Regions from separate parts of the Caballeronia sp. GAWG1-1 genome, predicted to be linked through region 1. Evidence: predicted binding sites of a transcription regulator. Region 1 holds the regulator's gene; each other region holds the start of a gene.
What was found. The regulator LexA, encoded in region 1, represses DNA repair genes until DNA is damaged. The targets are predictions, from matches to a motif close to ACTGTATNNNNATACAGT.

Region 1 (3,277 bases):
CGGGTTCGGCGTGACGATCGACACGCCCGGCTTGGTGAGATCGTCCCAGTCCTTGATGCCCTTCGGGTTGCCCTTGCGCACCAGAAACACAATGGTCGACGTGTACGGCGATGCATTGTCCGGCAGACGCTTCTGCCAGTCCGTGCCGACGATGCCCTTGGAGGCGAGTGCGTCGATGTCGTAAGCAAGCGCAAGCGTCACGACGTCTGCCTGAAGCCCGTCTAGAACCGCGCGCGCTTGGCCACCAGAACCGCCGTGAGATTGCTTGAAAGTGACCGTTTCGCCGGTGTCCGCCTTCCACTTCTTCGCAAAGGCCTGGTTGAAGTCCTGATACAACTCGCGCGTCGGATCGTACGAGACGTTCAGAAACGACGTGTCCGCGTGCGCGGTGGCCGAGATTCCGAAACTCGCCGCCGTGATCGCCAGCGCGGCAAAGAGTTGTTTCGCGCCGCCCTTCAATCCAGCCCTGATGCTATGCATTCCCCGTTCTCCGTCTTATCGAATTGACGGAATCAGTCTAAAGGCGAGCTTATATGATTAGAAATAATTGTTTCTCACTTTTTTAGATGCAAAAGTGCTAAAGCGGGTTATTTCGTGGTTTGAGAGGCAAGTAGAGACGGTTCGAGCGCGCTGCAGCCTTGTCAGCAAAGGATCTAGCGACGAACTTCAAGTAAAGCTTGAAAAGCGCTAAATACTGTATAAAAATACAGTCATCTGTCCATCCATACAGTGCGCCGAGGCTCCAGCAAGTGACCAAACCCTCAAAACTTACCGCGCGACAGCAGCAAGTGTTCGAGCTCATCCAGCGAGCCATCGACCGCACGGGCTTTCCGCCCACGCGTGCCGAAATTGCTGCCGAGCTTGGCTTCAGCTCCGCGAACTCCGCCGAGGAACATCTGCGGGCACTGGCGCGCAAGGGCGTGATCGAACTCGCGGCGGGTTCGTCGCGTGGCATCCGCCTGCTGGGAGGCTCCGCACGCATCGACCGTTCGGACGACCTTCCGCATCAGTTCACCTTGCCGCATCAGAGCATCATGCAGTTGTCGCTTCCGCTGGTCGGGCGCGTTGCGGCAGGCAGTCCCATCCTTGCGCAGGAGCATATTTCGCAACACTACGCGTGCGACCCTGCGTTCTTTTCGGGCAAGCCCGACTATCTGCTGAAGGTGCGCGGCTTGTCCATGCGCGACGCGGGCATTCTCGACGGCGACCTGCTTGCCGTACAGAAGCGCAATGAAGCGAAAGACGGGCAGATCGTGGTCGCGCGTATTGGCGACGACGTCACGGTGAAACGCTGGAAGCGCCGGCCAGATGGCGTGGAATTGGTCGCGGAGAATCCCGACTACGAAAACATCTTCGTGCGCTCCGGCAGCGGCGACTTCGCGCTGGAAGGAATCGCGGTCGGGCTCATCCGCTCCGGCGAGTTCTAACGCACGACTCAAGCGCGCGGCGCGTCAACATCGCCGCCCGCTTCGCCTCCTCGCCCTCGCGCGACGCGGCACGTTTCGAAAATTACAAGCATGACGGCCACCGCTCGCGGCGTGCCGCGGTGCGTCCTATCGTCTGTCGTCCGCCGTCTGGAGAGTCATCATGGAACGTTTCGCCCGTTTGCTGCCCTTTCGTCAGTTTGGCCGTCTGCGTCATTTGCGCTCGCTGATCTCATGCGCCGTGGCGCGACCTGAAGCGGCGCCCGATCTCTTCGACGAGATGCCCGCGTTGCCGTCGCGTCAACCCGCCTTCGCCCGTGTGTCGCTCAATAGCGCGGTGCATGCGGAATCGGAACAGCGCGCGCCGGTGCGGGTGTATCGCAGTGAGTCGCGGGTAATCATGGTCGGCAATATCGGCGAGGTGTCGCGCATGATCGACCGGTGTATCGACGAGGAACGCGCCGGCGTTAGCAGCGGCATTCTGGCCTGAGGGCGGTCGAGCGTTTGTCGAGTGAATCTGAGTTATGTGCAATGCAGGCAGTCCGCAATCTATCGGCTGCAAGGAATGAAGCTCGGGATATATCCGGCGTGAACATGGTCAATCGTTCTTTCATGTCACCCATGTCACGCCGGGGGTCGTTCCTTCGCATGTCCCGCACTACGCGTTATCTCGTCGTCACGCTCGTCATTCTCTTCATCGTTGCAGGGTTAAGCCTTGTCTATGCGTCGCCCTATATCGCACTGAAGCGCGTCAAGCACGCGGCCGATGCGCGCGATGCACAGACCGTCAACGAATACGTCGACTTCCCCGCACTGCGTGAAAGTCTCAAAGAGCAAGTCGGCGCACTGCTGACGCGGCGCGTCGATATCCAGAAGAGCGGCAATCCGCTCGCGATCATCGGTGCAATGATCGGCGCGGCGCTCGTAGGGCCGCTGGTGGATTCCTACGCTACGCCCGAAGGCGTCGCCGCGATTTTGAATGGCATTCCGCCGCGGGGAGATCCAGGCGAGCATCCACCCGCCGTCGTGCCACCGGTTCGAGACGGTCAGGCGGCGGCGAGTTCACCGCCGTCGGAAGCGGCATCGGGCATGGTTGCGACTCAAGAACCGCCGCGTCAACCACCGCAGACCACGGCCGGATATCGCAGCTTCGATACGTTCGTGGTGACCTACCAGCACGGTGCGGGCGATGCGCGGTACTCAGCGATCTTTCATCGGTACGGGTTGATAACGTGGAAGCTGGTCGCGGTTGATTTGAACGGGTGAGTTCGTTGTTGGACAACCATTAAAGTGCCGGTAAGCGCTTCATGGATTTCTTGCGGCGTTAAGCGTGCGCTGCCGTCATTCAAGGCTACGGCAACTGGCGCTGATAGCGCAAAACAGCACTGGCCCGACGCAGGCCAGCCTCATCGCGCAAACCTATCCTCAAACACTTACTTCGGCCCGGTCCGGCTTCGCCGCATAAGCCGCCTCATCTTCCGCTTCGGCCGACTCACCTGCCTGACAAACCGCAACCAATATGCTGCATGACACGCGATCGAGCAGCGGTGTGTTGCCCGCGCCCATCCACCAGCGCGCGAGACCGCTGCGGCATCGATGGCCGACCACGACCAGATCGACCTTGAGACTTTCCGCCAGCGTGGCGATTTCATCGATCGGATGCCCGAATGCAAAATGGCCCTGCGCCTGCAAGCCGCGTTCGCGCAGCCACTCCACGCCTTCTTGCAGGATGTCGCGTGCGGCATCCTCGAACCGTCCGCATGCCATGTCGGTCAGAAGACCGGCGCTTTGCGCAATGCTCGAACGCATATCCACCACCGCCAGCACGTGCGTCTCCGCGTTCAAGGCAAGCG
Region 2 (3,277 bases), on a different contig from region 1:
CGAGGCACGCAAGAGGCTGTCGGCGACGTCGATCGCGATCCCATCGAGTTGCTGCGAATAAGCAGCATGGGTCGCGTCCCTGCGCTGATTCCGCTGCGATACGGCCGCATGTTGGCATCGCCCTTTGCTTTTTTTCGTGGCAGCGCGATTGTTCAGGCGCACGATCTAGCTAGTACACCTTCGAGTGGATTGACCGTTCAAATCTGCGGTGACTGCCACCTGTCAAACTTCGGCGGGTTCGCGACGCCCGAGCGTGCGCTCGTATTCGATCTGAACGATTTCGACGAAACCGCACAAGGTCCATGGGAATGGGACGTCAAGCGACTCGTCGCGAGCGTGGCGGTCGCGGGCAGGCATCTGGGCCACGGCCGCGCGGGCTCTGAAGCACTCTGCTTCGAAGCGGCCCAGAGCTATCAGCAGCACATGCGCGAGTATGCCGAGATGGGCGTGCTGGATCTTTGGTACGAACGAATTACGTTCGACAGGATGTACGACGATGTGCAAAACGAAGACGTGAAACGTCGGATCAAGCGCGGTAGCGAACGCGCGAGCCGGCGCACGCATGAAAAGCTGCTGCCGAAGCTCGCCGATCGATCGGGCGATGCCTGGCGAATTCGCGACGCGCCGCCCGCGATCTTTCATATTCGCGGCGCAAGCACGCTCGTCGACGAGGACGACGAGTGGATGAAGCTCGAAGGCGATTCGCACACGATCCTGACTCCGCTCATACGCGATTACGTTTCGACGCTGACATCCGAGCGCGCCGCGCTTTTGTCGCAATTCGCGCTTCAGGACATCGCTTTCAAAGTGGTTGGAGTGGGAAGTGTCGGAACGCGATGCTTCGTGTTGTTGCTTACCGATCATCTTGGTAAGGCGCTCTTCCTGCAGTTGAAAGAGGCATCGACGGCCGTGGTGGCGCGCTACGTCGGCGCGACGAAACATACGCACGACGGGCATCGCATCGTTCACGGGCAACGCCTGATGCAGGCGGCGAGCGATCCTTTTCTAGGCTGGGCGTCGGGCCCGGTTGGACGCCCGCTTTATGTTCGCCAACTGCGCGACATGAAAATATCCGCCGACCTCGAAACATTCAGCGGCGAGGCCTTTCGCGGATACGCGTCGCTATGCGGCTGGGCGCTCGCGCGCGCGCATGCCAAGGCAAGCGGCTGCGCGCTTGAGATTTCCGGCTTTCTGGGTTCGGGTGATCGCATGGCGGAAGTGCTCGTCCGATACGCGAGCTCCTATGCGGATCAAGTCGAAAAAGATTACGACGCGTTCCGCTTGGCCTGCCGCAGCGGCAGACTTATGGCGCGCACGGATGCGGACATGGCGGCGGACTTTGCCGCCTGATGACTAGCGATGTGCGGCGTGCATCGCTCGCATGTCAGTGTGCGGCGATGGCCAGTTGCGGTCGGCCTTGTCGTGCAGCGCATTCGTAGGCGTCGACGGCGAATGCGAATACTGCCGGCAAAGCGTCGGAAGAGGCGACATCGACCACGTCGTCGGTTTCGGGGAAATGGAAGTCGTCGGGGCGGGCAAAAAGTTCGCGCAACGCAGCCTCGTGCCGGCCAGCGAAGCCCAGGTCCGCCACGGCTTCCGCTTCGATGGCGTGCAGCAAACGCCAGGTCAACGGCACGCCCAGATCGATGTATCGGCCCGCAATCTGTCGCGTAATGCGGTCCAGATCTTGTACCGCACGTGCAAACTGCTTCCTGCTGAGATGCTCGCCGTTCGACTCCATGATTCGCCCCTTCCGACTGGTCTTTGTACTGTATAAATATACAGTACTTGCCGCCATGAAAGTAGGGTCTCGCCAGTCGCCTTGCGTGTATGTGCGGTTTCGCTTATGGGCGGTTCAGTCCTGCGTGGGAGTGCGCGGCGAGTCACGTAAGGCGGCCGCGCGACGCAGACGGATGCTACGTCTTCGCAGGACGCGCCAGAAATTTATGCGCATAAAGAAGTGCCATGCCACCGTTGCTGTGCGCTGGAGGAGAGGCGGAGCACCTGCTCGCGGAAAACCGCAGACTCGCGAGTCGGGCCATTACCCATGTATAACCACGAGCAAAGCCTTTGCTTCGCCTCGCCCGACATTCCTAATGACATGACCGTCGTCGGCAGCGTAACGTGCGGTTTCCCCCGCCTTCAGTCGCTTCGCAGCACCTGATGCTTCGATTTCGATCGCGCCATTTAACACGGTCAAATGCTCCCGCGTGCCTGGCTCATGCGCGTCCGAGATGAGCGCCGCACCCGCGTGCAGCGTGAGCTCGTACCATTCGAATTTTCCAGCCAGCTCAATCGGTCCCCACACGCGAAGCTGATAGCCGCCGTTATCACCATTCAACGTCGGAATCTCATGCGGACCTGCAACGCGTATGACGTCACCGGCCTTCTGCTGCGCAAATAGCTGATCGAGGCTAATACCCAGTGCGTTCGTTAGCCGCCACGCCACGGCAATAGTTGGATTGGCCTTGTCCCGCTCGATCTCCGATAGCATCGATTTCGAAACGCCAGCGGCCCTGGATAAGTCATCGAGTGTCAATTTCCTTTCATTGCGTAGACGCTGAATCTGCTCGCCAACGCGCGGTGGCGCAGTTCCGCTGGCTGAGGAATCACCGGCCTTGCCGCTTGTGACAGAACTTGTCATGAACGCTGCATTCCTTTAGAGTGTTCGGTATATTGGAAATTTGTTCGAAATACCGAACCTGTCCAATGCAATGAATGAACTATAACAGGGCTAAAGGTGTGGCCGAGCCTGGCTGGTCCGCATCGACTCCTAAACAGCCGGATACTGGAAAGATGCCGATGAAAGACCGATACCTCTCCCATTTGCGAACTACGCTTAACGAGATTCGCGCCGCCGGGTTTTACAAAAGCGAGCGGGTCATCGCTAGCCCGCAGTCCTCGGAGATCCGCCTTGCCAACGGGAGCACCGTCCTCAATTTTTGCGCGAACAATTATCTCGGTCTTGCGAACGACGCTCGCTTGGTCGATGCCGCAAAAGCCGGACTTGAAGCAGATGGCTTTGGCATGGCATCCGTTCGCTTTATTTGCGGAACACAAACAGTCCACAAAGCGCTCGAACAACAAGTCGCGAAGTTTCTCCACTCCGACGACGCCATTCTTTACTCAAGCTGTTTTGACGCGAACGGCGGGCTCTTCGAGACGTTGCTGACCGAGGATGATGCAATCATCAGCGATGAGTTGAACCACGCGAGCATCATCGATGGCGTGCGTCTTTCTAAGGCAAAGCGCTTGCGCTACAAGAACAACGATCTTG
Region 3 (3,277 bases), on a different contig from region 1:
TGTCGATCGTCGTTGGCTCGATCGCCTGTCGCCCCCGTTCGTGCTCGAGCGTAATCGTCGCTTGCGTGAGCGCCAGCTGCTGCCCGCTCAACCATCCGCAAAGCTGCACGATCAGGCGCCGCGCTGAGAACAGCACCGCTTCCGCATGCTCGACGCGATCGGGCAGCTCCGTACGCGCATTAAAGGCAGGCGGCAGTTCCAGCCACTCATAAAATTCCGGCGACAGGCCATAGGCGCGGTCTAGCGAATCCAGTAAGTCCACACCGCACCTCTTTTTAAGACCTGCACGCGGCAGGCGGCGAACATCGTTGAGCACCCGGCAACCGAGGCCGTTGAACCATTCGGAGAATGACCGGACTTCGGGTACGACCATGAAAGGTAACTGCCCGAGATAGCGTTCGAGCGAACCCATCTTGAGCACCCGCCGTCGGCCACGCTTGGCAAGCAGCCACGCACCTTGCCCCGTGGGCGCGACGCCCATGCGCGCGGTCACACCAATCGCGTTGACCACCTTCCGGATCTCTCGGCACACGTGTCGGATGCCCCCGAAGAGGCGAAGACTGGCGGTTACATCGACCAGAATCGTTTCCTCTTCTCGAACCGCCACCTGAGGCGAAAAGCGCAATAGCGCGAAAGCGACTTCGCGTTGCACATCGATCTCGCGTGTTGGACTGCGGTCGTACATCAACGCATCTACTGCAAGCGTCGTGACCCCGCCGCGCTTCATCCCCACCATAACTCCTGCCTCTCTCGCCGCCTGGTCAAGCACGATGACCTCGTCGCGTTCGAGCACCACGCAGCCGTGTTCAGTCGGAGGCGAGTACCTCGGTCGGAACACCTCCAGCGAAAGCCGGGGCAGGAAGATGGCGACGAACACGGCCATGAGGACTGAGCAGAATCGGAGATGGTTGCAGGTGGATGGACAGTTGATCGGTTCGGGTTGGGCCTCGTCGCTTGATGACATCGACGGCGAGGCCGCCGTCGGCGGGTCGCACACCGAGCCGTAAGGCCGCTGGCGACGAATCCTGGGCGGCGGCAAGCGGTCGAACCAGAATCAGGAGGGTCTCGGTCGCCTGTGCCGCTAGATGCAATCGTCGTAACGCTTCCGACCGGATGTGCTGTTGCCAGAAGAGCAGGGCGCCGCAACTTCGAGCATTGAGCACGCGTTCGGCGCACCAGAGCGCATCCGCTGTCTTGGGCGCGCGCAGCATCATCAGTTTGTCCAGCGGCACGCCCAGATAGGCGAACGCCAGGCTGTTCGGGACGTGCGGTGCCTGCAGAAGCGCGACCGGCCGCTTGCTCGCGGCGACGAGCGCGGGCTTGAGCAAGCGCATCTCCCCGATCCCCGGCTGTTGCACCAGCAACTCAACCAGTGCGCCAATCGGCCATCCGCCACCGGGCAGCTCCGCCGACAGGGCCGCGTAGCCGGTGTCGATGGTCTTACCATCGGCACGCGCGAGCTGAGATCCGCGCCAGAGCGCCGGGTGAATCAACTCGATGTGTTGAGGCAAGGCGGCCATAGCACAATTTGAGAGTGCGAAAATACTGTATGGATGTACAGTATCGAGTGTAGCGTAGAAATAGAAGCAGTGATTTGCACCTTTTTATCTAGCCGAAGAAAAAGTCGACGCCTATGCTTGCTCCGAGACACCCAACGCCCGAGATTGCCGACTGCGTCGCCAAGTTGCGTCAAAACTATGGCGACGATTGACGTAGCCGTCGCGCGCTGCAATGCAGACGAGCCACGCGTCTTCGCGCGAACGAACGGTCGGACCGGAGTGCCCGACGAGTTCAGCCGCTGGACGGCTGATCGCAGCAATCGGAGCTACTGTCCAAGAAGCGAAGGGTCGTATGTTGGAACGGGCTGCGCTGCAAAGAACGACAGTCGTTCCACGTCGTTGAAAGTACCGGACGCGACCGCAACTAAATGGAAGTAAGCAATCAAGACAGCTGACTTCGGTGATTGAAGAAGGGAGCCGAGGAAGGCGGCTAGTACGTTGGGAACACGCAAGGAGCGGAATGAAGCTACCTAAAATTGACGAACTGACCGGCGCCCGGGCCGACCTCCTGTGCTTTCTGGTGGCAACGCTCGCCGCTTCGCATGCGCTGACGCAGGAGTGGCGGATAGATCACGTTGTGGAAAGCGGCCGCATTTGGCTTAAGCGCAACTTTGTTTCAATGGATTGGCTCGAGCGCGTCCGCATCGGCCAACTGGCCCTTAGAATTGCCCGGCGCGATCTGAAGGGAGCGGGCATTGCTCTTCGTCAATCGGATGTGCAGGTGTTATTTACTGGCGACATGGGATTGAACCATGCGAGCACGGTCGTCCAGAAGATGATGAAGCTATGCCGCGAGGCAACGGGCACGCTAAGCTGAACCATAAGCGAGCGGCACCAACGAGAACAAATTGGAGGCGGCAGTGTGCTACTCGGCGCAGATTCAGGCGGACTATCGATGCTACGTCAAAATGTTCGGCGCGCAGATGGACATTCGTGAGTTTGCGCGCCTGTTCTGGGAACACGCCGAAGGCAGCAAAGTCAAGATCCCAAAGGCGATGGACGACTCGTTTCTTCATCCTGAGAACGACGACGAACGGCAGATCAAAGAATTCATCGATCGTTTCAACACGGGGCAGGCGAATACGCTCGAACAAGAGCTATTCAAGCAGCGCGCGCGCCTCGCTGATGCCGAGCGTGCGTTGGACACCAAAGTAACCGCGGCGGCGACAAATAGCCGCCGCATCGCCACCGACAAGATCGATTCTGCGTTGCGCCGGCTTGATGATCTACATCGCACGACACCCAAGGATCGCGACTCGCGCATCTTTCCTGGCTACTATGCACCAGTGCTGATCATCGAAAACGGGCAGTACGTCGTGAAGCCGATGCGCTATCAATGTCGTATCGCGGGCAAGCCCACAAATTACGATCGACGCTTCCCTGGGACATACAACGCGCGGCGAGATAATTTGGAAGGTTTCTGGAAGCCCTGCTTCGGCCATACGCACGGCATCATCCTGGTCGACGTTTTCTATGAGAACGTCAGCAAGGCCAAGATGGAAGGCACTCTCCTGGAAGCGCATGAAAAGAACGAGAACGTTGTTTTGGAATTTCGTCCCAACAACGGCCAGTTGATGCTCGTTGCGTGCCTTTGGTCGCGATGGACGTCACGCGACGAGCCCGATTTACTCTCATTTGCTGCGATCACGGATGAACCACCGCCCGAAGTTGAAGCGGCTGGTCACGATCGCTGCATTGTCCCGATCAAAGCGGAAAAC

Region 2: the regulator LexA is predicted to act here: its motif matches at 1,769-1,786, upstream of NCT03_RS15240 (DUF2471 family protein).
Region 3: the regulator LexA is predicted to act here: its motif matches at 1,545-1,562, upstream of imuA (translesion DNA synthesis-associated protein ImuA).

The regions. Positions count from the first base shown of each region.
Region 1 covers NZ_JALQDB010000011.1:138,929-142,205, reverse strand. Annotated here, with positions in the region: gene NCT03_RS07125 (sulfate ABC transporter substrate-binding protein) at 1-480, opposite strand, end outside; gene lexA (transcriptional repressor LexA) at 750-1,427, shown strand; gene NCT03_RS07115 (hypothetical protein) at 1,588-1,914, shown strand; gene NCT03_RS07110 (DUF2939 domain-containing protein) at 2,073-2,690, shown strand; gene NCT03_RS07105 (universal stress protein) at 2,850-3,277, opposite strand, start outside.
Region 2 covers NZ_JALQDB010000025.1:169,211-172,487, reverse strand. Annotated here, with positions in the region: gene NCT03_RS15245 (DUF2252 domain-containing protein) at 1-1,350, shown strand, start outside; gene NCT03_RS15240 (DUF2471 family protein) at 1,385-1,741, opposite strand; gene NCT03_RS15235 (helix-turn-helix domain-containing protein) at 2,042-2,644, opposite strand; gene NCT03_RS15230 (glycine C-acetyltransferase) at 2,803-3,277, shown strand, end outside.
Region 3 covers NZ_JALQDB010000006.1:238,363-241,639, forward strand. Annotated here, with positions in the region: gene NCT03_RS03710 (Y-family DNA polymerase) at 1-883, opposite strand, end outside; gene imuA (translesion DNA synthesis-associated protein ImuA) at 807-1,520, opposite strand; gene NCT03_RS03720 (hypothetical protein) at 2,020-2,376, shown strand; gene NCT03_RS03725 (SOS response-associated peptidase family protein) at 2,420-3,277, shown strand, end outside.